DNA from 4 places in the Bradyrhizobium huanghuaihaiense genome. Region 1 is predicted to be linked to each of the others. Evidence: predicted binding sites of a transcription regulator. Region 1 holds the regulator's gene; each other region holds the start of a gene.
The links. The regulator PhoB, encoded in region 1, activates phosphate uptake and scavenging genes when phosphate is short. The targets are predictions, from matches to a motif close to TGTCATNNANCTGTCAT.

Region 1 (7,053 bases):
CGACCGCTCCCGCTATTTCTGGTCGTACACCATCGTCATCACCAATTCCGGCGATGAGACCGTACAGCTCAAGACGCGGCACTGGATCATCACCGACGCCACCGGCCGCCAGCAGGAGGTCAAGGGCGAGGGCGTGGTCGGCGAGCAGCCGACGCTCGCCCCCGGCGAGCGGTTCGAATACACCTCCGGCGTGCCGCTCACGACCGCCTCCGGCTTCATGACCGGCCGCTACCAGATGGTCAGCGAAACCGGCGAGCGCTTCGAGATCGACGTGCCGACGTTCTCGCTGGACAGCCCGGACAATAAGCGGGTGTTGAACTAGGGGCACGCTGGCGGTGCCGTTACTCCACGGCTCAACCTGCCCAATTGCGTGCAATGCGCTCTGCTAAACCCGTCATCCTGACGTGCGAGCCATGCGGCGCACCGCGCCGCTTGGAGACCTCGAAGGATGAACGGCCCCGATGCAGCCGGGCCGTCGCCCTTCGAGGCTCGCCGAAGAGGCGAGCACCTCAGGGTGACGGTGATAGTTCGTAGCCCGGATGAGCGAAGCGACATCCGGGATCTTTGCGAGCGGATTCCCGGGTATCGCTTCGCTCACCCGGGCTACGGCACCGCCCTGCTACGCGTTCTCCACGCCCGCCTCGTGCGGCGTGAACTGGTAGACTGACGAGCAGAACTCGCAGGTAACGACGACCTTGTCGTCTTTGACCATCGCAGCGCGGTCGTCGGGCGAGAAGCTCTTCAGCATGGACGCGACTGCGTCGCGCGAGCAGGAGCATTGCGCCTTCAGGGACAGCGGATTGAACACGCGCACGCCGCGCTCGTGAAAGAGGCGATAGAGCAGCCGCTCGCCGGAGAGCTCGGGATCGATCAGCTCGACGTCCTCGACGGTCTCGATCAGCGAGCGCGCCTCGACCCAGGCGTCGTCCTCGGCAACGCTGTGCACCTCGGCGCCGTCGGGTGCATCGCCGGGATGCAGATCCGCCTGCCGCGCGCGCTCCGGCGCCTTCGGCAAAAACTGCATCAGCATGCCGCCGGCACGCCAGCGATGCTTGCCGCCGTCGCTACTGCGCCACTCCTCGCCGACCGCAAGACGCACCTTGGTCGGGATCTGCTCGGAGCGCAGGAAATATTCGTGGGCGGCGTCTTCCAGGCTGCCGCCATCGAGCGCGACCAGGCCCTGGTAGCGGCTCATGTCGGGACCCTGGTCGATGGTCATGGCGAGATGGCCGCGGCCGAGCAGCGTGCCGGAATCGTTCGCCGTGCCGAGGCGCGAGGCGTCGTAGCGGGCATAGGCGCGCAGATGATCCGGTGCCTTGTAGTCGACGACCAGGAACGACACCGGACCGTCGGTCTGGGCTTGGAGGATGAAGCGGCCCTCGAATTTCAGCGCCGAGCCGAGCAGCGTCGCCAGCACGATGGCCTCGCCGAGCAGCTTGCCGACGGGCGCGGGATAATCGTGCTTGGTCAGGATGTCGTCGAGCGCAGGGCCAAGCCGCACCAGGCGGCCGCGCACGTCGAGCGCGTCGACCTCGTAGGGCAGCACGGCGTCGTCGACCGGAACGGCGGATGGCGCGCGAACCGGGCCTTCAGGCCCGGTTTTCATGTCAGGGGATTGGAAAACCATGGCGCTTTATCTGGGGTCGGAGAGCGGGGAATGGAAGGGGGGAGTGTTCCGGAGGTCGCTATGATTGCACAACGATACCGCAAATTAGGTGTCGTCCCGGCGAAGGCCGGGACCCATACCGCGTGATCTCTCTTGTGGCGGGCAAGCGGAGGCCCGCGGTCTTCGCCAAACCGATATTCGTGGTTATGGGTCCCGGCCCCCGTGCGCAATTGCGCACTAGGCCGGGACGACAACTGAATCACTTCACCGCGTCGAAGCACCAGGCCAAAATGCCCTTCTGCGCGTGCAGGCGGTTTTCGGCCTCGTCGAACACGACCGATTGCGGGCCGTCGATCACCTCGTCTGTGACCTCCTCGCCGCGATGGGCGGGCAGGCAGTGCATGAACAGCGCGTCGGGCTTGGCCAGCGACATCAGCTTCGAATTGACCTGGTAGGGCTTGAGCACGTTGTGGCGGTGCTCGCCTTCCTTGTCGCCCATCGACACCCAGGTGTCGGTAACGACGCAATCGGCGCCCTTCACGGCGGCCTCGGGATCGGTGCCGAGCACAATCGGCGCACCGGTGGCCTTGATGAAGTCGCGCATCGCCTTCTTCGGCGCGAGCTCCGGGGGCGTTGCGACATTGAGCTGGAATTTGAAGCGCTCGGCGGCATGTGCCCAGGACGCCAGCACGTTGTTGTCGTCGCCGGTCCAGGCCACCGTCCGGCCCTCGATCGGGCCGCGATGCTCCTGATAGGTGAGGAGGTCCGCCATCACCTGGCAGGGATGCGAGCGCCGCGTCAGGCCGTTGATGACCGGCACGGTCGCATTCGCCGCAAGCTCCAGCAGCGCATCATGGTTGAGGATGCGGATCATGATGGCATCGACATAGCGCGACAGCACGCGTGCGGTGTCGGCGATGGTCTCGCCGCGGCCGAGCTGCATCTCGGCGCCGGTGAGCATGATGGGCTCGCCGCCGAGCTGGCGCATGGCGACGTCGAACGAGACGCGGGTGCGCGTCGAGGGACGCTCGAAGATCATCGCCAGCGTCTTGCCTTCGAGCGGCTTAACCGGCTGATGCGCCTTCTGCTTCGCCTTCATGGCGGAGGAGGCGTCGAGCATGCTCTTGAGCTCCGACAACGGCAGCTCGTTGATATCCAGGAAGTGCTTCGGCGACTTGCTCATCAGCTTGCCGCCCGCTTGGTCTGGCTGGACGAGATCGCAGCGCAGGCGCGCTCCAGCCGCACGACGCTGTCCTCGATCTCGGCTTCGGTGACGATCAAGGGCGGCAGGAAGCGCACGACATTGTCGCCGGCGCCGACCGTCAGAAGTTTTTCATTGCGCAGGGCCGCAACGAGATCGCCCGAGGGCACCACGGCCTTGATGCCGATCAAGAGGCCCTCGCCACGCACCTCGCTGACGACGTCAGGGTGACGATCGATCACGGAGGCGAGCTTCTGCTTGAGCAGCAGCGACATCTTCTGCACGTGGTCGAAGAAGCCAGGCTTGAGCATGACGTCGAGCACGGCATTGGCAGCCGAGATCGCCAGCGGATTGCCGCCGAAGGTCGAGCCGTGCGAGCCGGGGCCCATGCCGGCCGCCGCCTCCGCGGTCGCCAGCACCGCGCCGATCGGGAAGCCACCGCCGAGCGCCTTGGCGAGCGACATCACATCGGGTGTAACGCCCGTGCGCCGATGGGCGAAGAGATCGCCGGTGCGGCCCATGCCGGTCTGCACCTCGTCGAAGGCGAGCAGCAGGCCCTTCTCGTCGCAAAGTTGGCGCAGCGCCTTGAGGAAGGCGGGCGTCGACGAGCGCACGCCGCCCTCACCCTGGATCGGCTCGACCAGGATGCCGGCAGTCTGCGGACCGATCGCCTTCTTCACGGCTTCGATGTCACCGTGCGGGACCTGGTCGAACCCGTCCATCGGCGGACCGAACCCTTCGAGATATTTTGCAGATCCCGTCGCGGCCAGCGTCGCCAGCGTACGACCATGGAAGGCGCCCTCGAAGGTGATGATGCGGTAGCGCTCCGGTTGGCCCTTGGAGAAGTGATGATGGCGGACCAGCTTGATCACGCCTTCCAGCGCTTCGGCGCCGGAATTGCAGAAGAACACGAAGTCCGCAAAGCTTTCCTGGCACAGACGCGCGGCGAGTTTCTCGCCGTCCGGGCTCTGGAACAGGTTCGACATGTGCCAGAGCTTGGTCGCCTGCTCCTGCAGCGCCTTGACCAGCGCGGGATGGGCGTGGCCGAGCGCGTTCACCGCGACGCCCGAGGTGAAATCGAGATAGCGCTCGCCATTGGTCGCGATCAGCCAGCAGCCTTCGCCGCGCTCGAAACCGAGGTCGGCCCTGGCGAAAACGGGGAGCAAATGCGGCGCGGCGCTGTTAGTCATGACGATCACTTGATGTTGCGGACGGCCTGAACGCGCTCACGCAGCGCACCATTGACCGGCCCGGAAAACGAAACGTGCCGCCTTTTAAGGGCGGCACGTGACACTATCTTATGCCGGGTAGAACGGGTGTCAATGCCGCCCGAAAGCCCCGCGAAACGCTGAATCCGTAGTCTTGCGGTGCCGGATTTGCGGGGTTTTTGCCACGGAACATGTGGAAGCGAGTCGGCTGACTCTTGCGCGTGAGTCACGCCATATTGTAGCGTTTGGCTTGTCAGATACGACATCTCGTGCAGCAGTTCTGATCCTCTAAGTCCTCATGTACCGGCGTAAACGTTCGGGCGTTCTGGTTACGCCCGGCGAGCCTTAAGGGATTCTGGCGGCACGGGTTTTTCGAGGCTTAGGCATTCGCCGCAAGGCGCCAGGACGGCAGCCGCACGGCGAGGGAAAGGGTGCAATGACGGTTTTGACCTGGTCCGACGATCGCGTCGAGCAGCTGAAAAAGCTCTGGGAGGCCGGATTGTCGGCCAGCCAGATCGCAGCCGAGCTCGGCAACGTGACCCGTAATGCCGTGATCGGCAAGGTGCACAGGCTCGGCCTGTCCGGCCGCGCCAAGAGCCCCTCATCGGCAGCTCCCCGGCCGCGCAAGGCGCGTCCGGCTCAGCACATGATGCGGGTCAGCCGCCCCATCGCACGCGGCAACACCGCGCTGGCGCAGGCCTTCGAGGTCGAGGTCGAGGCTGAACCCGTGACCTACGACAACGTGGTGCCGATGAGCCAGCGGCTGTCGCTGCTCGAGCTGAACGAGGCGACCTGCCACTGGCCGGTCGGCGATCCCTCGAGCCCGGATTTCTTCTTCTGCGGCGGCAAGGCGCTATCGGGCCTGCCCTACTGCGCCCAGCACTCGCGCGTGGCGTATCAGCCCGCGGCGGACCGCCGTCGCGCACCGGCGAAGCCTGGCACGCGCTGAGTTTGTTCTGAGATCAAGAAGCAGCCGTCACACGATGACGGCTCAATACCCGATGTCGTCCCGGACAAGCGCGCCCCAAGCGCGCGCAGATCCGGGACCCATAGCCACCGCAAGATGTGGTTACGGGGACTCGGAGTTACCCTTTCGCGCAACAACTACGCTCTGTGGTTATGGGTCCCGTATCTGCGCTCACGCTTGTCCGGGACGACACCGATGTTGTGGCGGCAGCTCTCTAAACCAGCTTACGTCTGCTCCGCCTTCGCAAAGCGATCGTCGAGCGCATAGCCGGCGCCGCGGACGGTGCGGATCGGGTCCTGCTCGCGGCCGAGATTGAGCAGCTTGCGCAGGCGGCCGATATGGACATCGACGGTGCGCTCATCGATGTAGATGTCGCGGCCCCAGACGCTGTCGAGCAGCTGCTCGCGCGAGAACACGCGGCCGGGATGCTCCAGGAAGAACTCCAACAGGCGATATTCGGTCGGGCCGAGATCGATCGGCCGGCCCGAGCGCGCGACGCGGCGCTTGTCGCGATCGAGCTCGATGTCGCCGTAGGCGAGCACGGTGGCGAGCCGCTCAGGGCTCGCGCGCCGCAGGAGGCCCTTCACGCGCGCCAGCAGCTCCGGCACCGAGAACGGCTTGACGATGTAGTCGTCGGCGCCGGTCGCAAGCCCGCGCACCCGCTCGCTCTCCTCGCCGCGCGCGGTGAGCATGATGATGGGAAGCTGCTTGGTCTCGGGACGGGTGCGCAGCCGCCGACACAGCTCGATGCCCGAGAGGCCCGGCAGCATCCAGTCGAGCACGATCAGGTCGGGGATGTGCTCCTTGAGGCGGGTGTCGGCATCGTCGCCGCGCATCACCGTCTCGACGTCATAGCCGTCGCCTTCGAGGTTGTAGCGGAGAAGCTCGGTGAGAGCTTCCTCGTCCTCAACCACCATAATGCGTGCGCCCATGGTTGTCGTCGCTCCTTAAGTCTTCAGGTATTCGGGACCGTCGTGGCGAAGGTCGTCATGTCGCCCTTCGGCCGCTTGTCGGTGATGGCCTGGCCCTCGATCATGTAGAACACGGTCTCGGCGATGTTGGTGGCGTGGTCGCCGATCCGCTCGATGTTCTTGGCGCAGAACATCAGATGGATGCAGAACGAGATGTTGCGCGGATCCTCCATCATGTAGGTGAGGAGCTCGCGGAACAGCGAGGTGCAGATGGCGTCGACTTCCTCGTCGCCCTTCCACACCGCCATCGCCGCCGGCAGATCGTGCGCGGCATAGGCGTCAAGCACCGACTTGACCTGCTGCTGCACGAGGTCGGTCATGTGCTCCAGGCCGCGGAACAGTTTCAGCGGATGGAAGTCGGCATCGAGCGCGGCGACGCGCTTGCCCATGTTCTTGGCGAGGTCGCCGATGCGCTCGAGATCGGTCGCAACGCGCATGGCGCCGACGATCTCGCGCAGATCCACCGCCATCGGCTGGCGGCGGGCGATGGTGAGCACAGCGCGCTCCTCGATCTTCTTTTGCAGCGCATCGAGCTCGGCGTCGATGGTGACGACGCGCTGGCCGAGCGCGACGTCGCGGCGGATCAGCGCGTCGACGGAATCGACGATCATGCGCTCGGCGATGCCGCCCATCTCGGCGACCAGGCGGGTGAGCTCCTGGAGGTCGGTGTCGAAGGCCTTTGCGGTATGTTCAGAAGCCATGTCGCGTCTCCTCAGCCGAACCGGCCGGTGATGTAGTCCTGCGTGCGCCGGTCGCTCGGCGACGTGAAGATCTTGCTGGTGTCGTCGAACTCGATCAGCTCGCCGAGATACATGAAGGCGGTCTTGTCGGAGACGCGCGCCGCCTGCTGCATGTTGTGGGTGACGATCGCGATCGTGTAGTTCTCGGACAGTTCCTGGATCAGCTCCTCGACCTTGGCGGTCGAGATCGGATCGAGCGCCGAGCAGGGCTCGTCGAACAAGATCACCTCAGGCCGCACCGCGACGGTGCGGGCGATGCAGAGGCGCTGCTGCTGGCCGCCGGAGAGCGACAGGCCCGAGGCGTTGAGCTTGTCCTTGACCTCGTTCCACAGCGCGCCCCCGCGCAGCGCCTTCTCGACG
Region 2 (7,053 bases), 4.0 Mb from region 1:
GGTCAAGCGCGGCGGGCCGATCAGGGCGCCCGCCTTGTTGAAGCTGAAGCGCACCGCCATCTGCATGCCCGCCCGCGCATTGTCCGCCGGCGGCGACCAGCAGGTGCGCAGCTCGGCGAAGAGGTCGCCGATCGTGTCGAGATCGTGATCCGGCTTCTGGTATTTTGCGCGATCGGCCTCGGACGGCACGCTCTCGATCGTCAGCTGAAGATTTTGCCCATAGGGATAGTCCATCTCGGGAATGCAGGGCCCGGGCTCGAGCGGGCTGCAATAGGACGGCGTGCAGGGCCGATAATCGAGCACGCTGCACGGTTCGTGCGCAAACGGGATCGGATTGATCTGACGTCGCTGCGCGTCGGCGGCGACCGTCGAGATCGTCAGCAAGATGAAAACAAGGATGCCGCGCCACATGGAGTGAGCTCGCAATGCCACGAGAAAGAGGTGGCATTATCCGTGAACGCGTCAAGTCCGCGCGCGTTCACATGCTCGCGCGCGAACGACAGCGGCACCCTACCCCTTCTTCTTGACGTCCTTGACGTTGGTGAACTCGATACCCTCGGCGCGTTCCCTCGTGTAGCCGAGATAGAACTCGTTCCTGGCGAGATACACGGGATCGCCGTCGACGTCGTCGGCGATGCTCGAGGTGTTGGCGGCAATAAAAGTGTCGAGCTTCTTGCGATCGTCCGAGGAGACCCAGCGCGCCAGCTGGAACTCGCTGACCTCGAACTCGACCGGCAGCGAATATTCCGCCTCCAGGCGCGCCTTCAGCACGTCGAGCTGCAGCGCACCGACGACGCCGACCAGCGCCGGGGCACCATCGCGCGGGCGAAACACCTGCACCACGCCCTCTTCCGACATCTGCTGAAGCGCTTCTTTCAGCTTCTTCGCCTTCATCGCGTCGGTGAGACGGACGCGGCGGACGATTTCCGGCGCGAAGCTCGGCACACCGACGAAGGTGAAATCCTCGCCCTCGGTGAGCGTGTCGCCGATGCGCAGCGTGCCGTGATTGGGAATGCCGACGACGTCGCCGGCGAATGCCTCGTCCGCCACCGACCGGTCCTGCGCGAAGAAGAATTGCGGGCTCGACAGCGGCATGCTCTTGCCGGTGCGCACCAGTTTCGCCTTCATGCCGCGGCTGAGCTTGCCCGAGCACAGGCGCGCGAAGGCGATGCGGTCGCGGTGGTTCGGATCCATGTTGGCCTGGATCTTGAACACGAAGGCGCTCATGCGCGGATCGGTGGCCTCGACCTTGCGCTGGTCGCTCTCCTGCGCGCGCGGCTCGGGCGCGAACTTGCCGAGGCCTTCCAGCAAGTCGCCGACGCCGAAATTGCGCAGCGCGCTGCCGAAATAGACCGGCGTCAGATGTCCCTCGCGGAAGGCGCCGAGCTCGAACGGTTTCGAGGCTTCGGTGACGAGCTCGAGCTCGTCCTTCACCGCGGAGACGTCGAGATTGGCGTTGAGCTTGGCGAGCTCGGCGATCTCGATCTGCTGCGCCGCGCCGGTCTTGGCGCCGCCGCCTTCGAGCAGGCGCACGCCGCCATTGACGACGTCGTAGGTGCCGAGGAAGTCGCGGCCGCGGCCGACCGGCCAGGTCATCGGCGTGGTGTCGAGCGCCAGCGTCTTCTCGATCTCGTCGAGCAGCTCGAACACGTCGCGGCTCTCGCGGTCCATCTTGTTGATGAAGGTGATGATCGGGATGTCGCGCAGACGGCACACCTCGAACAGCTTTCGCGTGCGCGCCTCGATGCCCTTGGCGGCGTCGATCACCATCACGGCGGAGTCAACCGCGGTGAGCGTGCGATAGGTGTCTTCCGAAAAGTCCTCGTGGCCCGGCGTGTCCAGGAGGTTGAAGACGAGGCCCTCGAACTCGAAGGTCATGACCGAGGTCACGACCGAGATGCCGCGCTCGCGCTCGATCTTCATCCAGTCCGATCGCGTGTTGCGCCGCTCGCCCTTGGCCTTGACCTGACCGGCGAGATTGATGGCGCCGCCGAACAGCAGCAGCTTCTCGGTCAGCGTGGTCTTGCCGGCGTCGGGGTGGGAGATGATCGCGAAGGTCCGCCGCCGCGCCACCTCGGTGGCAAGCGGGGAACGGGCCGGCGATTCGGCTGTGGTGGTGGCGATGTCGGACATGGCGGGAGCGTTTGGCAGGGAAAATGGGCCTGATCAAGCCTCATTTGGTGATTGCGGAGCCCTCCGGCCAGCCCCATATCGCCGTTTGGGAGGGACGGCCCTCCTTTCCCACCAGCATATCAGCCGCGGGGACGACCCTGCCGTGAATGGAGGGTCGTCATGGCCTGGAGCATCCTGTTCGTCGCCGGTCTTCTCGAGATCACCTGGGCGATCGGCCTGAAATACACCGAGGGTTTTTCCAGGCTTGTTCCCTCCGTCATCACGCTCGCGGCGATGGCCGGCAGCGTCATCCTGCTCGGGGTCGCGCTCAAATCGCTGCCGGTCGGGACCGCCTACGCGGTCTGGACCGGGATCGGCGCGGTCGGCACCGCGACGCTCGGCATCGTCCTCTTCGGGGAGCCGGCCACGGCCTTCCGCCTCGCCAGCATCGGATTGATCGTCGCCGGGATCGTCGGGTTGAAGCTCGTCACCTGACGAAGATCTTGACCGCCCACCAGGTCAGCGCGGCCACGATGGCCGAGGCCGGGATCGTGATCACCCAGGCATAGACGATCGAGCTTGCGACGTTCCAGCGCACCGCCGAGACGCGGCGGGCCGCGCCGACACCGACGATGGCGCCGGTGATGGTGTGGGTGGTCGAGACGGGAACCCCGAGGAAGGTCGCCATGAACAGGGTCACCGCGCCGCCCGTTTCGGCGCAAAAACCCTGCATCGGCGTCAGCTTGGTGATGCGCAGGCCCATGGTGCGGACGATGCGCCAGCCGCCCATCAGCGTGCCCAGCGCCATCGCCGCCTGGCAGGACAGCACCACCCAGAACGGCACCGAGAACTCGCTGCCGAGATGGCCTTGCGAATAGAGCAGCACGGCGATGATGCCCATGGTCTTCTGCGCGTCATTGCCGCCATGGCCGAGCGAATAGAGCGAGGCGGAGGCGAATTGCAGGATGCGGAAGGCGCGATCCACGGCAAAGGGCGTCGAACGCACCGAGGCCCAGGACACGATCGCAACCAGCATCATCGCGAGCAGGAAGCCGACCAGCGGCGACAGCACGATCGCCAGCACAGTCTTGGACAATCCGCTCCACACCGCCGCCGAAATCCCCGCCTTGGCCATGCCGCCGCCGACGAGGCCGCCGATCAGCGCGTGCGAGGACGAGGACGGGATGCCGAGCGCCCAGGTCACGAGGTTCCAGACGATGGCGCCGACCAGGGCCGCGAAGATCACCTGGGCATCGACGATCGAGGGATCGATGATGCCTGTGCCGATGGTCTGGGCGACGTGCAGGCCGAACACCATGAAGGCGACGAAATTGAAGAACGCGGCCCAGAACACCGCGAATTGCGGCCGCAACACGCGGGTCGACACGATGGTCGCGATCGAATTGGCGGCGTCGTGCAGGCCGTTCAGGAAGTCGAACAGCAGCGCGACGGCGATCAGTCCGACCAGGACGGGAACACCCAACGCAGCATCCACAGCAGCCCTGCCCTACACTTGCTCGATGACGATGCTGTTGATCTCGTTCGCGACGTCATCGAAGCGGTCGGCCACCTTCTCGAGGTGGTCGTAGATCTCGGCGCCGACGATGAAATCCATCGCGTTGCCGTCGCGATGCTTCAGGAACAGCTCCTTCAGCCCGATGTCGTGGAGATCGTCGACCCGGCCCTCGAGCTTGGTCAGCTCTTCCGTGATCGCGGTCAGCATGGCGACGTTCGGGCCGATCGACTGCATCAGCGGCAGCGCGCGGCCGACCAGATTGGCGCACTCGATCAGAAGCGCGCCGATCTCCCGCATCGGCGGCTCGAAGGCGCGGACCTCGAACAGCATCACGGCCTTGGCCGTCTGCTGCATCTGGTCGATGGCATCGTCCATCGAGGTAATGAGGTTCTTGATGTCGCCGCGATCGAACGGGGTGATGAAGGTGCGGCGCACCGCCGTCAGCACCTCGCGGGTGATGTTGTCGGCATCGTTCTCGAACTGGTTGACGCGCTGGCAATAGACCGGCGTCTCCTCGCCCCCGTTGAGCACGCCCTGGAGCGCGATCGCGCCCTGAATCACGGTCTGGGCATGGCGGTCGAACAGGTCGAAGAACCGTTCTTCCTTGGGCAGGAACGCGCGAAACCATCGCATCATGGGGACAGGCTACCGGTTGGAAATGGCCCGGCCCGGATGGGCCGTCACAAAACTGTCATAGACCATTTTCGATCCGCGCGCGTGCCACCTCACGCCCGCGGAGCCGGATCATCCACCGCTTTCAAGAAGCAGACAATATTCCGTCAAATCAATTACTTAGAGCGACCGCCGGAAGTAATGCGCGATTTCACCGATGACGCCGCGGCGGAAGGTGAGAACGCAGATCACGAAGATCGAGCCCTGGATCACCGTCACCCACTGGCCGAAGCTCGCCAGATATTGCTGCATGGCGATGATTACGAAGGCGCCGACCACGGGGCCGAAGATGGTACCGAGCCCGCCGACCAGCGTCATCAGCACGACCTCGCCCGACATCGACCAATGCACGTCGGTGAGCGAGGCATTCTGGGCCACGAACACCTTCAGCGATCCGGCGAAGCCCGCCAGCGTGCCGGACAGGACGAAGGCCAGAAACTTGTACTGGTCGGTCCGGTAGCCCAGCGAGATGGCGCGCTGCTCGTTCTCGCGGATCGACTTCAGCACCTCGCCAAACGGCGAGTTGATGATGCGGAAGATCAGCAGGAACCCGGCGAGGAAGCCAGCCAGCACGACATAGTACAGGACCGTCGGCTTGGACAGATCGAGGACGCCGAACATGTGTCCCTGCGGAATGCCCTGGATGCCGTCCTCACCATGGGTGAACGGGGCCTGGAGGTAGATGAAGTACAGCAGCTGGGACAGCGCCAGCGTGATCATCGAGAAATAGATGCCCTGGCGGCGGATCGAGATGTAGCCGGTCACGATCGAGAGCGCGAAAGCCGCGGCGACCCCGACGAGGATGCCGAGCTCCGGCGGCAGCCCCCACGCCTTCAGCGCATGCGCGCTGCAGTAGCCGGCGGTCCCCAGGAACATCGCGTGGCCGAACGACAACAGGCCGCCATAGCCGATCAGAAGATTGAAGGCGCAGGCAAGCAGCGCAAAGCACAGCGCCTGCATCACGAAGAACGGATAGACCCCGGTGAATGGCACCGCCGCCAGCAGCAGCGCCATCACTGCGAATACGATCATCTCGTCGCGCATCGCACGCGGTGTCGCACGCAGCGTATCGTCCGTCAGGGTTGTCATATCAGGCCGCCCTTCCCGTCAATCCCGTTGGCTTCACCAGCAGCACCAGCACCATCAGCACGAACACGACGGTGTTGGAGGCCTCGGGGTAGAAATACTTGGTCAGGCCCTCGATCACACCGAGCGCGAAGCCGGTGATGATGGAGCCCATGATCGATCCCATGCCGCCGATCACCACCACGGCGAACACGACGATGATGAGGTCGGCGCCCATCAGCGGGCGCACCTGGTTGATCGGCGCCGAGAGCACGCCGGCGAGCGCCGCAAGGCCGACGCCGAGACCGTAGGTCAGCGTGATCATGCGCGGCACGTTGATGCCGAAGGCGCGGACCAGCGTCGGGTTTTCGGTGGCGGCGCGCAGGTAAGCGCCGAGTTGCGTCTTCTCGATCAGGAACCAGGTGGCAAGACACACCACCAGCGAGAACACGACGACCCAGCCGCGATAGATCGGCAGGAACATGAAGCCGAGATTCATGCCGCCCTTGAGCTGGTCCGGAATGGCGTAAGGCAGGCCGGAGGAGCCGAAATAGTTCTGGAACACGCCCTGCACGATCAGCGCGATGCCGAAGGTCAAGAGCAGGCCGTAGAGATGGTCGAGCCCGGTCAGCCATTGCAGCATGGTCCGCTCCAGGATCATGCCGAAGATGCCGACGATGATCGGCGCCAGCAGCAACGCCCACCAGTAATTGATGCCGCCGAGGTTCAGCAGGAAATAGGCGACGAAGGCGCCCATCATGTAGAGCGCGCCATGGGCGAAGTTGATGATGTTGAGCATGCCGAAGATCACGGCAAGCCCGAGACTGAGCAACGCGTAGAACGAGCCGTTGATCAGTCCCACCAGTAGCTGTGCGTAGAGAGCCTGCATCGGGATTAGCTTCCGCCACCAAAATGAAAGCCCGCCGGCGGCACGACCGCCCGGCGGGCCACGAGAGTTATTTCTTCACCAGCGGACAGACGCTCTCGGAGAGCGGCCGGAACGCCTGGTCAGCGGGGACGGTGCCCACCAGCTTGTAGTAGTCCCACGGCCCCTTCGATTCCGAGGGCTTCTTGACCTCGAACAGGTAGGCCGGGTGAATCTTGCGGCCATCGACCCGGATACTGCCCTGACCGAACAGCGGATCGTCGGTCGGCATCGACTTCATCTTCTCGACCGCCTTGGCGCCGTCATGCGGATTGCCGCCCATCGCCTCGAGCGCCTTGAAGTAGTGGACCAAGCCCGAATAGACGCCGGCCTGCACCATCGAAGGCATCGCCTTGTTCTTCATGCGCTCCGAAAAGCGCTTGGAGAAGGCACGCGTTCCGTCGTTGAGATCCCAATAGAAGGTTTCTGTGAAATTGAGCCCCTGCGCCACGTTCAAGCCGAGCGAGTGAACGTCGGTGATGAACAACAGCAGCCCGGCAAGCTTCTGCCCGCCGGCAACGATGCCGAACTCGGCGGCCTGTTTGATCGAATTGGTGGTATCGCCGCCGGCATTCGCAAGACCGACGATCTTCGCCTTCGAGGCCTGTGCCTGCAAAAGGAACGAGGAGAAGTCCGAGGAATTGAGCGGATGCTTGACGCTGCCGAGCACCTTGCCGCCCGCCTTCTGCACCACCGCCGCGGTGTCGCGCTCCAGCGCCGCGCCGAACGCATAGTCGGCCGTCAGGAAGAACCAGGAATCGCC
Region 3 (7,053 bases), 370 kb from region 1:
TCCTTCGGCTTCATTTCCATGTCCTTCAGGCGGCGGCGGCAAAGCTGGTGACGTCAACGATACGGTCGGCAATCAGATGACGGATTTCGTCGTCATGGACAATGGCCACCATGGCAACGCCCTGGCGTTTCTTCTCGGCAACCAGCTCGACCACCACAGTGCGGTTGGCGGCATCGAGCGATGCGGTCGGCTCGTCCAGCAGCAGGATCGGCAGGTCGGAGATGAAGCCGCGCGCGATGTTCACGCGCTGCTGCTCGCCGCCGGAGAAGGTCGCGGGCGGAAGCTGCCAGAGCCGCTCTGGGATGTTGAGACGATGCAGCAGGCTGCCGGCGCGAGCTTGCGCATCGGCGCGAGCCATGCCGTTGACGATCAGCGGCTCGGCGACGACGTCGATAGTCGCAACCCGCGGCACCGCGCGCAGGAACTGGCTGACATAGCCGATGGTGGCGCGGCGGATATTGAGGACCTGCCGCGGCTCCGCGGTGGCGAGATCGACCACTGCGCCGCGGTGGCGGATGCCGATGCGGCCGCTATCGCAGCGGTAATTGCCGAAGATCATCTTCAGGATCGAGGATTTGCCGGCGCCCGAGGGTCCAGAGAGCACGACGCATTCGCCGGGGTTGACGTCGAAGGTCACGCCGCTGACGACGGGCAGCTCGATGCCGCCCTGCAGGTGCATCGTAAAGGTCTTGCCGGCGTCGGTGATGTCGATCATGGCGGTCATTGGAATGCTCATGGCGGCAAAATCGAGGAGACGAGGAGTTGCGTATACGGCTCGCGCGGATCGTCGAGCACCTGGTCGGTGAGGCCGGTCTCGATGACGCGGCCGCCCTTCATCACCATCACACGGTGCGACAAGAGGCGCGCCACCGCGAGATCGTGGGTGACGATGATGACGGCGAGGTTCAGCTCGGCGACGAGGCTGCGCAGGAGGTCGAGCAGGCGGGCCTGCACCGATACGTCAAGGCCGCCGGTCGGCTCGTCCATGAACACAAGCCGCGGTTCGGTGACGAGGTTGCGTGCGATCTGGAGGCGCTGGCGCATGCCGCCGGAATAGGTGCGCGGCGCATCGTCGATGCGCGCGGTATCGATCTCGACGCGGGTGAGCCAGTCGGACGCGGTGTCGCGGATTCGGCCGTAGTGATTCCAGCCGACCGCCATCAGCCGCTCGCCGACATTGGCCCCGGCCGAGACCGCCATGCGCAGGCCCTGCGCGGGATCCTGATGGACAAAACCCCAATCGGTGCGGAACAGGAAGCGCCGCTCGGCTTCGCCCAGCGTCGCGAGGTCGCGGGTGACGCCGTCGCGCATGCGATACGAGACATGGCCCGCGCTCGGCGCAAGCTGGCCCGACAGCATTTGCAGCAGCGTCGACTTCCCCGAGCCGGATTCGCCGACGATCGCCAGCACCTCGCCCGGATAGAGCGAGAACGACACCTCGCGGCAGGCGGCGATGCGGCCGAACGACTTGCTCAAGGACTCGGCGACCAACAGCGGCTGGTCGTTGTCGGACGTATCGAGATCAACCATGTGAGCCCGCCTTCTCCTTGTACGGCGCGGCGCTGAGGCTGCCGTGATGGCCGGCGGCCTGACGTCCCTCGCAATAGTCGGTGTCCGAGCAGACGAACATGCGCCCGCCCTTGTCGTCGGTGACGATCTCGTCGAGGTAGGAGTTTTCCGCGCCGCACAGCGCGCAGGGCGCATTGAAGCGGTAGGGCTCGAACGGGTGGTCCTCGAAATCGAGCGACACCACCTGCGTGTAAGGCGGAATCGCATAGATGCGCTTCTCGCGGCCGGCGCCGAACAATTGCAGCGCCGGGCAATTGTCCATCTTGGGGTTGTCGAACTTCGGCGTCGGCGACGGGTCCATCACGTAGCGCGCGTTGACCTTGACCGGATAGGCGTAGGCTGTGGCGATGTGGCCGAAGCGGGCGATGTCCTCATAGAGCTTCACATGCATCAGGCCGTACTCGGCGAGCGCATGCATGCGCCGCGTCTCGGTCTCGCGCGGCTCGAGGAAGCGCAGGGGTTCCGGGATCGGCACCTGATAGACCAGCACCTGATTTGCGTGCAGCGCCGTCTCCGGGATGCGGTGACGGGTCTGGATAACCGTTGCCTCGTCCGTCGCCGTCGTCGTCGCAACGCCGGCGGTCTTGGCGAAGAACTTGCGGATCGAGATCGCATTGGTGGTGTCGTCGGAGCCCTGGTCGATCACCTTCAGCACGTCCTGGGGTCCGAGGATCGCGGCCGTCACCTGCACGCCGCCGGTGCCCCAGCCATAGGGCATCGGCATCTCGCGGCTGGCGAACGGCACCTGATAGCCGGGGATCGCGATCGCCTTCAGGATCGCGCGGCGGATCATCCGCTTGGTCTGCTCGTCGAGATAGGCGAAGTTGTAGGCGGGCGCGTTCATTCCGCGGCCTCCTTCATGGCATCGGGCGCATTGGCCTCGGCAAACTCCTGACGCAGCTTGCGCAGCAGGCCGAGCTCGGACTGGAAGTCGACATAGTGCGGCAGCTTCAGGTGCTCGACGAAGCCGGTCGCCTGGACGTTGTCGGAATGCGACATCACGAATTCCTCGTCTTGCGCGGGGGCGAGCGCCTCTTCGCCGAGCTCGCGAGCACGCAGCGCGCGATCGACCAGCGCCATCGACATGGTCTTGCGCTCACTCTGGCCGAAGGCGAGGCCATAGCCGCGGGTGAAGCATGGCGCTTCCGTCGCAGAACCCTTGAACTGGTTGACCATCTGGCACTCGGTGAGCTCGATCGCGCCGAGCGGCACGGCGAAGCCGACGTCCTCGGCCGCGAATTCGACCTCGACCTCACCAAAGCGAATCTCGCCGACGAAGGGATGGTTGCGGCCATAGCCGCGCTGCGTGGAGTAGCCCATCGCGAGCAGAAAGCCTTCGTCACCACGCGCAAGGTTTTGCAGGCGCAGGTCGCGGTCGGCCGGAAAATTCAGCGGCTCGCGGGTGAGATCGCCGACGGCGGCGCCGTCCTCTGCCTCCGGCGAGGATTCAATCAGCCCGTCGCGGCCGAGAATGTCGGTGACGCGCGGTGTCGGCGCGGTGGAGGCTTCAGCCGCCGCCGGCACCTCCGGCACAAACCCTTCGGCGAGCGAGGGATCGAGCAGACGGTGCGTGTAGTCGAAGGTCGGCCCGAGGATCTGGCCGCCGGGAATGTCCTTGAAGGTCGCCGACACCCGACGCTGCACCCGCATGGCGCCGGTGTCGACCGGCTCGCTGGTGCCGAAGCGCGGCAGGGTGGCGCGGAAGGCGCGGACCAGGAAGATCGCCTCGATCAAATCGCCGCGTGCCTGCTTGATCGCGAGCGCCGCAAGCTCGCGGTCATAGAGCGAGCCCTCGCTCATGACGCGATCGACCGCGAGGCCGAGCTGCTCCGAGATCTGGTCGAGCGAGATTTCCGCAACGCCCTGATCGCCGCGCCGCTTATGTGCGAGCAGGCGATGGGCGTTCTCGATGGCGCGTTCGCCGCCTTTGACTGCGACATACATGCTTCTAGCTTCCCTTGCTCACGACGCGCGTGGTGCGCGGGATCGCGACCACGGCGTCATCGGCGACCAGCACCACGTCGATGCCGCGCGGAAACAGCGCTTCGTTCATACGCAGGCGCTCGAACAGGTCGAAAGGCTTGATCGACGCATGCAGCGCCGCCACCCCGTCGATGCCGGGGCCGCGCAACTCGAAGCTGCGCCCGGAGTTCAGGCTGTCGACCTGGATGATCACCGTGGTCGAGCGGTCCGGATACTCGCTCGTGCCGAGCGCGAAGCGCTCGAGCGCGGGCAGCGCACCGCCGTCGCTGATGAGCGCAAATGAAGCGACCGATGAATCCTGCACGACCGGCGCGCCGGTGTGGAATTTGAGCCACTTCGTCACGTCCGAGCTTTCCGCCATCCGCGCATCGAGCCAGAGCGGCGTGTCGTGGTCGAACAGCGTCAGTGCGATCGCCGCGGTGCCCCGCATCATCACGCCGGGCGCTCCGGCCATCGGCACGATGCGCTGGACCGAGCCCGGCCGCGCCATCGCGTCCATGACCGAACGAAAGGTCGATTGCGCCGACAGCACCTTGTCGGCGAAGCCTGGCGGCAGTTCCGCAATCGTGGTCATGATCTCACCCCTCACCGCGCACCATGGTGTAGAAATCAACCTTCGTCGCGGCGGTCTCTTCCGCCGCCCGCGTCCGCCTGACCATAAGCTGCTCGCGCAACGGCGCGATAACGCTGCGCTCGACGGCTGCACCGAAATCACGGGACTGCACCAGCGCGTCGCACAGCGCGATCAGCCGCGCCTTTTCACCGTCGCGTCCGAGCGTGTAGCCGAAACCAACCTCGCCGCTCGCAAGCCGCACCGCCGCGCGCGACACCGTGGCCTCGCCGAGATTGAACGGGGCGCCGTCGCCGCCGACCCGGCCACGCAGCATCACGAGACCGTTCTCCGGCGCACGCAGATCCTGATGAGCCGGCAGAGCGAGATCGCGGAGGCGAGCGGCGATCTCGCCCGCCTCCGCGTGCGCCAGCACGGCCATGGCGGCCTTGCGCTGGGCTTGCTGGGTATTGTGCTGGGTCACCGGATCCACCGAGCCTTGACAGAACTTGCCGAATTGAAGTTGTCTATGATAATAGACAACTTCATACGGGAGCGCCATGACTGTTTCGTGACAAAGGTGTGATTTCTGGGCTAGCTTGGCCGACGACATGAGCATGCAGGACACAGCCTCTTCGGGCGTCGCGCTGTGGCGCCTCGTTGCCGACGGCATCGAGCGCGGCATCGCCGACGGCCGCTTCGCCGCCGGCGACAAGCTGCCGGGCGAGATGGAGATCGCCGAAACCTATCGCGTGAACCGCCACACCGTGCGCCGCGCGCTCGCGGCCCTTGCCGAGCGGGGCCTGGTGCGCGCCGAGCGCGGCAGCGGAACCTATGTGGAGGCACAGAAGCTCGCTTATCCCTTGCGCTCGCGCACGCGCTTTTCCGAGATCGTCGGCGCCGAGGGCCGCGAGCCGCATGGCCGGCCGATCGAGGCGACCAATGACGTCGCGACGCGTGAGCTGGCGCGGGAGCTGGGACTGAAGACCGGTGCGCCGCTCGTGCGGATCGAGGCGATCCGCCTCGCCGATCGCACGCCCATCTGCGTCTCCACGACCTGGCTGTCAGCCGAATTGTTTCCGGGCGCAGGCGAGGTGTTTGCCGCGACGCGCTCGATGACCAAGCTGCTCGAGCATTACGGCGTCCGCGACTATCGCCGCGGCGCGACCCGGATCACCGCCGGCATCGTCGATGCCACCGACGCCGCGCGGCTCGATCTGCCGCTGGGGCGGCCGATCCTCGTGGTCGATGCCACCGACCACGATCTCGCCGGCAAGCCGCTGGTGACGAAGCATTCGCGGTTCGCCGCGGAGCGGGTGGAGTTCCTGGTGGAATCGTAGGGGGCTCTCCTCCACGAAACCGGGGCCGTAGGGTGGGCAAAGGCGCACTTCGCGCCGTGCCCACGAACTTTCTCGATCGTTAGAAGTGGTGGGCACGCTTCGCTTTGCCCACCCAACGGCACCTGTGATCAGGCGACGGCCCTTCGCCCAATGATCGCAAAGCGCAGCTTGCCCGAGATGAAATCGATCGCGGCGACGGCGACCAGGATCATCAGGATCAGGAACGACACCTTCTGCCATTCCAGCACGCGGATCTGCTCGGCGAGCTGGAGGCCGATGCCGCCGGCGCCGACGATGCCGATGATGGTGGCCGAGCGCGTGTTCGATTCGATGAAATAGAGCACCTGGCCGGCGATCACGGGCAGGACCTGCGGCAACAGGCCGAAGCGGATCTCGTGCAGCGCGCTGCCGCCGGAAGCGCGGATGCCTTCGACCTGCTTCTGGTCGGCGCCCTCGATCGCCTCCGAGAACAGTTTTCCGAACGCGCCGAAATCCGACACGGCGATGGCGAGCACGCCGGCGAACGGGCCGAGGCCGACGACGTTGATCCAGACCAGCGCCCAGATCAGCGTGTCGACACCGCGGATCGAATCGAGGAAGCGGCGGATCGGGAAGCGCAGGATGTTGGACGGCACGATGTTGCGCGCCGCCAGCAGGCTCACCGGCAGTGCAAACACCGCCGCCAGCGTGGTGCCGAGCAGCGCGATCGAGAGCGTCTCGCCCAGCGCCTTCAGGTAGATCGGCAGCGAGGAGCCTGGATCCGGCGGGATCATCATCAGGCTGATCCAGCCGAGCTGGCTGAGGCCGGCGAAGAAGCGCGACGGGGAGAAATCGAGATCGACGAGACCATAAATCAGGATCGCGAACGCCGCGACGATCATCGCGGGCATCGCGAGCCGCGCCGAGGCCGGGCGGTCGAACACATCGGGGTAGCGGGCGCGCATCTGGCGCGGATCGACCTCCTGCGGCGTCACGTCCGCGCCTCCTTGCCGAACAGGCGGCCGCGCAGCCAGCCGGTGGTGATGTCGATGATGAAGACGGTGACGATGATGGTGAGCAGGATGGCGCTGACGTCGGAGTAGTAGAACTTGCGAATGGCGACGACGAGCTCCTGGCCGATGCCGCCGGCGCCGACGAAGCCCATCACGGAGGCTTCGCGGACGTTGATCTCGAAGCGCAGCAGGGCGTAGCTGGCATAGCCCGCAGTCACCTGCGGCACGATGGCAAAACGCATGCAGGAAAGCCAGCTGGCCCCTGTCGAGCGAATGCCCTCGACCGGCTTCATGTCGGCATTCTCGACGATCTCCGAGAACAGTTTTCCGAGCGCGCCGGTGGAGTGGATTGCAATCGCCAGCACGCCCGCCATTGGCCCCAGGCCGAAGGCAATCACAAAGACCAGGGCGAACACGATGCCGGGGACGGTGCGGGCGAATTCGAGCAGGCGCCGCACCGTGAAGCGCAGCCAGGGTGACGGCGAGGTGTTTTCAGCCGCGAAGAAGTTGAGGGCGAAGGCGAAGGTCGCGCCGATCAGCGTGCCGACATAGCTGATGAGCAGCGTCTCACCCAGCATCTTCAGCCATTTGCGCCAGCCCCACAGCCACTCGCCGACAT
Region 4 (7,053 bases), 3.8 Mb from region 1:
CGGCAGCCGAAGCTCCAGCCCGCGGTGGCCTGAAGCTAATACCTGATCGTGGTGGTGACGCCGAACACTGCGGCGTCACCGATCCGCGAGACGCCGGTCGGATCGTTCGGGTTCGGGACGCCGCCCGAGGGCCGGAACACGTATTGGAAGTACGGCGCGATCAGCCACCCCGGCTTGATGTGCGCCTCGTAGATCATCTCGAGCAGCGTCTCGTTGCTGCGCACCGGCCCCTGTACGCCGGTGTAGACATTCGCATCGACGTCGAGACGACGCGCGGTGTTCGATATCCGCATATAAGCCATCGCCACGCCGAAGCGGTCGAGGGGACGGCCTGGCGTGAAGCCGACGAAGCCGATGCCGCCGTCGAGGTAAAGGTCGATCAGATTGCGGTCCGGCGGACTGTAGGCGATGCGGCCGAACGCCGTGATGCCGGGGAGCGAGGCCGAGGTGCTGTTCTCCCTCACCTCCGGCGGGCGGTAGAGCACCTGCTCGATCACCGCGAAGATGCCGTAGTTGCCGCGCAGCCTGGCCGGAATGCCGCTTCCAGCGGGATCGGCGATGGACTGCCCTTCCGCGGTAAAGCGCTGGCTGTCGAACGAGCCATAATGCTTCCAGGCGCCGGGCGTGAAATTGCCGGCGAGCGGACGACCGCCAAAGTCGATGTCGTAGTTGAAGCGGACCTGCCCGATCACCCAGGGCGGATCGTTGACGCGGAAGGCGAGGCCGTGATGGTCGCGAATCTGCGGGTCCTGATCGCCCGGGCCCGAGGGATCACCGTTGAACACTGCGCCATAGGCGGTGACCTGGTCCGACAGCGCCGCCTTGATGCGGATGCCGGGCACCGCGATCGGCGGCGCCGGGCCCCCGGCCGGAAGATTGCTCGCCTTGATCGCGGGCCAGCCGAAGGTGCCGTTGATGAAGAGGTCATCGGTCTGGCTGTCGAAGAACTCGACGTCGGCGGCCTGCTGACCGGCCCTGATGTTCAGGCGATCGCCAAAGAAGCTCTGCTCAAAATAGGCGTTGTAGAGCCGCTGGTCGGGCAGCGCCTCGATCTCGCTGATGGTGGCGAGGTTTTGCACGTAGTTGCGGGAGAGCCCCTGGCCGTAGATCACGAAGCCATTGGCGTAGAAGCGGCCGCCGGTCCAGCCGACCAGCTTGTCGAGATCGGCATCGACCGACAGATCGAGCCGGCCGAAATGGATGGCGCCGCGCTTCACGCCGCCGGAAACGTTGGCGATGTTGTCCGCGATGTAGGTCGCGCCGAAGTTGAGGCCCTTGTTGGCGAGGCCGTCATGCCACTCGTTGAACCATTTTGGAAACAGCCATTCCGCCGCGCTCTCGTCCTTGGCACCGGCAAATGCGCTCGTGCTTGCCGCCATGCCGGTCAGCGCGACCGCGGCCGCCAGGGATTTTCGGGTACTCCAACTCACGATCGACGCGCGCTATTTGAAAATGCCCGTGCGCCGCATGAAGAGATAGGCCGCGCCGACCGAGGAGGCCATCAGCACCGCCGCCCAGAGGAACCGGTCTCGACGTCGGTGAGCGGCAAGCCCTTGGTGTTCATGCCGAAGATGCCGGTGATCAGCGTCGGCGGCAGCAAGAGCGAGGTCACGATCGAGAGCGTATGGAGGTGGCGGTTGCTCTCCTCCTCGTTCTTGAAGCGCAGCTCCTCCTCGAGCAGGCGGCTGCGCTCGCGCAGCTCGACGATGTCGTGATCGAGGCCATCGAGCCGCTGCGCGAGCTTGCCGGCGTGGATGCGAAGCGCGGGCGAGAGGTGGTCGGTGTTCTTCTGGTCGAGGCGGTGGAACAGCACGCGCAGGCCGGTGAGCTGGCGATGCAGCCGGACGCAGGTGCGGCGCAGGCGGCCGAGGTTGCGGCGCATCTCGGACTTGGCCTCATCCGCCAAAATGCGTTCCTCGATATCGTCGATCTCCTGGCCGAGCTTGTCGACCATCCGGTCGAGCGTGTCGGCGACCTCGTCGACGATCTTTTCCAGGAGATGAGCGACATTGTCGACGCGGTAGCCGCCTTCCAGCACCCGCCGCGCCGCGTCGGCCGAGCACAGCGCCTGATGACGGCCGCTGACCAGGAGCCGCTCGGTCATGGCGAAGCGCAGGAACGCGGTCTCCTCCGTCGGGCTGTCGATCTCGCGGACGAGATCGGAGAACACGCCGTAGACGCAATGGTCGATGACGTGGAGCTGCTGGAACGTGTCGTGCGAGAGCAGCAGATCACGCGCGAGCGGCGGCAGGCTGGACGCCGCAATCCATGGACGCACGCGCGCGTCCGTCAGGTTGAAATGCAGCCAGAGGCGGCCGTCATGGCTGAACTCGATCGGCCGGTCGATCGGCAGCGCCTCGGCGCTGCCGTCGCTGTGCAGGCGGAACGCCCAGACCAGGCCGGGAATGGCGGGGTCAGTGTCCGATATCGCGCTGACAAGCTTCGCCGGCTCAGCCATGGATAGCCCCAACCGTCAACCAATGCCCCGTCGCCGGACGATGGCTGACGGCATCGCCCGGCTCCACGCGGGTACTCAATTACGCCAGTGTTACAGTTTGATGATGGCGCCCTACTCCGCGGCCAGCCCCGTCGCAGCCACAGCTTCGGCTTCCTTGACATAATCGTGCACGACACGGCCGAACGGCAGCGTCAGGTCGGCGATGTAATGGTGCGCACCGAGGCAGCGGCGGACCGGGAAGTCCGCGACCGGCGCGTTGACGTGCGGCACCAGATGCAGCCGGCCGGGTCCCATCCAGGAGCCCTTCGGCACGATGTCGGTGAGGTTGATCGCGACGAGCTGGCAGACTTCCAGACGGCCGTCGACGCCCGGGATCATCTTCAGATTGATTTGCGTCTTCGACAGCGTGGCGCGGGTGAGATCGCCGTTGCCGGCCATGCTCTCGTGCTTGTAGCCCATCGTGCCCATCGCGACGAGCTGGCCGGCATATTCCAGCGTGCCCGTCAGCGTGTCCTTGACGATCTCGAGCTTGGGATGGGCGTACTTCTTGGGAAAACCCCAGATCTCGCGGCCGGCCGCGATCGGCGGATCGTCGTCGAGGTACATCTGCGAGACGAAGTTGACCTCCTCGCCATCGAGGCGCGCGGGGATGACGAGGCCGGATTCGGTGTAGCTGCCGAAGCCGGAAGAGTCCGGCATCTTGATCCATTCGTAATGCACGATCGGCTGGTCGATCGGCTCCAGCGGCTCAGGCAGGCCGGCGCGGATCAGGTCGGGATCGGTCTCGTAGGTGATGACGAGGAATTCGCGGTTGACGAAGCGGTAGGGCCCGGCCGGATAGCTCGGCCCGGCGGCCGGCATGGACGGAAGTCTCAGCACATCTTCCCTGCGCATCGCTGGTCTCCTGATGTCTGTGATGCCCGCCCGGCAGCGTCAGGCGGTGATGCAGATTGCTAGCCGCACTCGTTGACTGCGATGTGAAGGATTTCCGTCAGGCCCACGACCGCCGGCATTCCCGTTCCGGCTGACGTGCATGCAGGCGATGCATCGGCGCCGAAATTGTCATCACGCCGTCACCGCGGGACGCAATCGTCGTAGACACTCAGGAGGCATCACCATGGACGCCCGCACATCGGAGCCGACCTACTCAACGCATCAGCCTGCCTCACGCGGCTGGCGCCCCGAGCGCTGCGACCGCGTCGCGCTGGTGCTGCAGGGCGGTGGTGCCCTCGGCGCCTACCAGGCGGGCGTTTACCAGGCGCTGCACGAGGCCGGCATCGAGCCCGACTGGGTCTGCGGCGTCTCGATCGGCGCCATCAATTCCGCCATCATCGCCGGCAACCGGCCGGAGCAACGGCTGGAAGCGCTGCGCATCTTCTGGGAGCGCATCACCAACCGCAAGATCTGGCACTACACGCCCGATGGCGACGTCTTCCGCCAGTGGCGCAACCTCACCAGCGCGTGGATGACCTCCACCCTCGGCCAGCCCGGCTTCTTCACGCCCAATCAGGTCAACCCCTGGTTCAGCCCGGTCGGCGCCAAGACCGCCACCAGCTATTACGACACGATGCCGCTGAAGGAGAGCCTGCGCGAGCTCGTCGACTTCGATCTCATCAACGAGAAGAAGGTCCGCTTCGCCGTCGGCGCGGTCAACGTGCTCTCGGGCAACTTCATCTATTTCGACAACGCCCATGACGAGATTGTCCGGAGCACATCATGGCATCGGGCGCCCTGCCCCCGGCGCTGCCGATGGTGCGGATCGGCACCGATCATTTCTGGGACGGCGGCATCGTCTCCAACACGCCGCTGCAGCACCTGCTCGATCAGGAGGACGCGCTCAATTCGCTGGTGTTCCAGGTCGATCTGTTCAGCGCCCGCGGCGTGCTGCCGCGCTCGATCCAGGACGTGATGGCCCGCCACAAGCACATCATGTATTCCTCGCGCACGCGCCACAACACCGACGTCTACCGCCGCACGCACAACCTCAAGGTCCTGCTCTACAAGGCGCTGGCGAAGCTGCCGGACGAGCAGCTCTCCGAGGAGGAGCGCCAGCTGAAAGCGAGCCTGCGCAACATGCCGGAGATCGCGATCCTGCATCTGATCTACCAGCAGAAGGCCTATGAGGGCGATGCCAAGGATCACGAATTCTCGGGCACCTCGATGCGCGAGCACTGGACGAGCGGCTACGAGGATACCAAGCGCACCCTGAAGCGCCGCGACTGGATCAAGATGCCGGACGAAGGCATGGGCCTCGTGGTGCACGACGTGCACCGGGAGACGGAGAGCGCGTGAGGCAGCTTTCTGGAAGCGCGAAAACAAAAAAGTGCGAAAACAACCCCATGCACAGTAGCCGGGACGTGCTGGATCAATGACTTAGCGCGTCGGCTCGGCGATTTGACCCGTCGGGCAAAACAGGGGCATAATGCGACTATTCCGAATTCCTTCTCCGCCATTCCGCAGAGGGGCGTGATCGGGCTGACGCCGCTATGCGCCTTCCGGATGACGCCTCAGCAGCTCTTCTGCTGCAAGTGCTGGATGCAGGTGCAGGTCGTCGACGTCGACGAATACTTCACGTCGTAGTACGGAAAGCTCGACGAGGTCGGGCTGTTCGTCGAGCAGCGCGGGAACAGGTAGTAGCTGTCGCTCAGCTTCACGGTGCCGGCGATGGTGTAGCCGAGATTCGTCGTGTAATTATAGCTAACCTCGCTCAGAATGAGCGAGATGTTCTTATTGCTGGGATTGTTCGGGTCAGGTGCGGTGAACGAGGACAAGGTCATCGGGTCCCCCTTCTTTCTCGCCGCCGACGTATTGGTTGACTCGCTCCATTGCACGGTCGCGTTTCCACTGCCGTCGGTGGAGACTTGAGACACCGTGATCGTAATCAGCGAAGCCCCGCTGGAATCCTTGACGGCATAAGGCGCCATGATCGCCTGCGCCGAGCCGAGAATGGCTTGCATCCGGGATGTGCTGAGCGACGTGTTCTGCGTGACCATGTCGGCGACACTGTGCGCGGTGGCGCTGACCTTGACGTTCATCGCCAGCCCATTGCCGAGCTCGACGCCGCCGACGTAGAGCACCAGCATGAACGGCGCTACGATGGCGAACTCCGTCGCGGCGACAGCGCGGTCGTCGGCTAGCAGGCGTCGAGCGCGAGACGACAAGGCGGCGATCATCAGGAGGCTCCTGGCTCGTTCTGGAACGCGGCCGACGACGTGAGCAGCCGATTGCCGGTCGAAAGGTTCGAGAGGTTGAAACCGAGCGGCCCGAGCATGACGGGCCATACGTACATCACCCGGAGAACGACGATGTCGCCGGCATCTCCCGGATTGTATTGCCAGGTGTTCGTGACGGCTCCCGAAGCGTCGAAGGTCAAGGTCGGCATGCCCGTATTGGCGGCGGACCACGAATTGGCCACCTGCAGGTCAACCATCAGACCACTGCAGGTGAACAGGATCGAGATCTGGTCGCAGACCTTCTGCTTGAAGGCGGCCTGGGTCATCTGCGCAGACTGCACCTGCCCGGTCATGACCAGGCGCGCGGATTGACGCGCGATGTTTTCGAGCAGCTGTTGGGCAAAGAAGACGAGGAACGTCTGAAGGAGCGCGATGATGAGGGCGAGGAACGGCGCGGCCACGAGCGCGAATTCGACGGCCGTGGCGCCCCTGCTGTCGCGCGCGAAAGCAGCGCCGCGATGGCGGCGTCTCTTGGTTGTTGCAACGTCCGGACCGGTCATGGCGTTTCTCTACTGCACCAGGCTGGCCGTGCTGGACGCGACCTTGATGAAGAGGTCCGTCAAGGCCGCGGAAATATCGCCGCCCGTCTGAACACTTTTATAGAAACCAGGCGAGGCGCATGCCTGGAGGTTTTGCGCGATCTTGCCGGTTGAGGAAGTAGGCTGGTCGTACTTGTCGATCCAGGTCATGTACCAGTTATCCGTTTTCTGGATACCGGTGGCGGAATTGGCGATGAGCTGCAGATACTCGGTGTAGAGGACGGCGATCTTGATGCCCCGGTTCTTGATGGTCGTGCACATCGTCGTGTCGAGCGGCTGCTGGCATCGACTGTTGGAGGCAAAGCTCGCGTTGGGGCAAGTCGCGGAGATCTTGTCTTCGACGCCGTCGGTGACAAGGAACACCACTTCCTGCGGCGTATCTCCCGACGCGTTGCTGCCAAGCCCGGGCGTGGGCATGATGTCGTTGATGCTTTTGAGCGCGCCGGCGATATCCGTGCCGTTGTCGGTCTTGCAGTTGGTCGTCGGAACGACGCAGTTCTGGTAGGCGACCGGCATCAGCGAGATGTTGTTGACCTGGCCTCCGGCGAGGCTCGGGGTGGTCAGCTTGGCCAGTTCGTTCAAAGTCAGGTCGAACGTATAGAGCGCCGCTTTGTAGGTGGTGTTGTTCAAGGCCGCCATGCACTGCATGACGCCGCCCGAAATGCCCGACTGCGGGCAGTTCGACCACGTATTGAGCAACTGGTTGACGGCACTCGTCACGAGATCGATCCGCAACTTGATATTGTTGGATCGTGCGATCGCGAGGTTATCCTTGGTCCCGCCGTCGTGAGCGATATTGGTCTGATGACAGGCGAAGCCGCAG

Region 2: the regulator PhoB is predicted to act here: its motif matches at 4,307-4,323, upstream of N2603_RS25565 (DUF47 domain-containing protein).
Region 3: the regulator PhoB is predicted to act here: its motif matches at 4,663-4,679, upstream of phnF (phosphonate metabolism transcriptional regulator PhnF).
Region 4: the regulator PhoB is predicted to act here: its motif matches at 3,519-3,535, upstream of N2603_RS26425 (acetoacetate decarboxylase).

The regions. Positions count from the first base shown of each region.
Region 1 is NZ_CP104172.1:9,310,565-9,317,617, forward strand. It holds gene apaG (Co2+/Mg2+ efflux protein ApaG) at 1-322, shown strand, start outside; gene N2603_RS43410 (Hsp33 family molecular chaperone) at 620-1,627, opposite strand; gene argF (ornithine carbamoyltransferase) at 1,866-2,789, opposite strand; gene N2603_RS43420 (aspartate aminotransferase family protein) at 2,789-3,997, opposite strand; gene N2603_RS43425 (GcrA family cell cycle regulator) at 4,452-4,964, shown strand; gene phoB (phosphate regulon transcriptional regulator PhoB) at 5,207-5,914, opposite strand; gene phoU (phosphate signaling complex protein PhoU) at 5,938-6,654, opposite strand; gene pstB (phosphate ABC transporter ATP-binding protein PstB) at 6,666-7,053, opposite strand, start outside.
Region 2 is NZ_CP104172.1:5,316,753-5,323,805, forward strand. It holds gene N2603_RS25545 (hypothetical protein) at 1-411, opposite strand, end outside; gene N2603_RS25550 (peptide chain release factor 3) at 511-2,133, opposite strand; gene sugE (quaternary ammonium compound efflux SMR transporter SugE) at 2,293-2,607, shown strand; gene N2603_RS25560 (inorganic phosphate transporter) at 2,600-3,607, opposite strand; gene N2603_RS25565 (DUF47 domain-containing protein) at 3,620-4,264, opposite strand; gene N2603_RS25570 (branched-chain amino acid ABC transporter permease) at 4,421-5,389, opposite strand; gene N2603_RS25575 (branched-chain amino acid ABC transporter permease) at 5,391-6,254, opposite strand; gene N2603_RS25580 (ABC transporter substrate-binding protein) at 6,322-7,053, opposite strand, start outside.
Region 3 is NZ_CP104172.1:8,935,944-8,942,996, forward strand. It holds gene N2603_RS41665 (alpha-D-ribose 1-methylphosphonate 5-triphosphate diphosphatase) at 1-20, opposite strand, end outside; gene phnL (phosphonate C-P lyase system protein PhnL) at 26-724, opposite strand; gene phnK (phosphonate C-P lyase system protein PhnK) at 733-1,530, opposite strand; gene N2603_RS41680 (alpha-D-ribose 1-methylphosphonate 5-phosphate C-P-lyase PhnJ) at 1,523-2,413, opposite strand; gene N2603_RS41685 (carbon-phosphorus lyase complex subunit) at 2,410-3,513, opposite strand; gene phnH (phosphonate C-P lyase system protein PhnH) at 3,518-4,126, opposite strand; gene phnG (phosphonate C-P lyase system protein PhnG) at 4,131-4,595, opposite strand; gene phnF (phosphonate metabolism transcriptional regulator PhnF) at 4,714-5,442, shown strand; gene phnE (phosphonate ABC transporter, permease protein PhnE) at 5,571-6,386, opposite strand; gene phnE (phosphonate ABC transporter, permease protein PhnE) at 6,413-7,053, opposite strand, start outside.
Region 4 is NZ_CP104172.1:5,485,613-5,492,665, forward strand. It holds gene N2603_RS26410 (MFS transporter) at 1-33, shown strand, start outside; gene N2603_RS26415 (carbohydrate porin) at 36-1,379, opposite strand; partial or broken gene N2603_RS26420 (transporter) at 1,443-2,458, opposite strand; gene N2603_RS26425 (acetoacetate decarboxylase) at 2,570-3,352, opposite strand; partial or broken gene N2603_RS26430 (patatin-like phospholipase family protein) at 3,576-4,750, shown strand; gene N2603_RS26435 (TadE/TadG family type IV pilus assembly protein) at 4,966-5,631, opposite strand; gene N2603_RS26440 (TadE/TadG family type IV pilus assembly protein) at 5,631-6,191, opposite strand; gene N2603_RS26445 (TadE/TadG family type IV pilus assembly protein) at 6,201-7,053, opposite strand, start outside.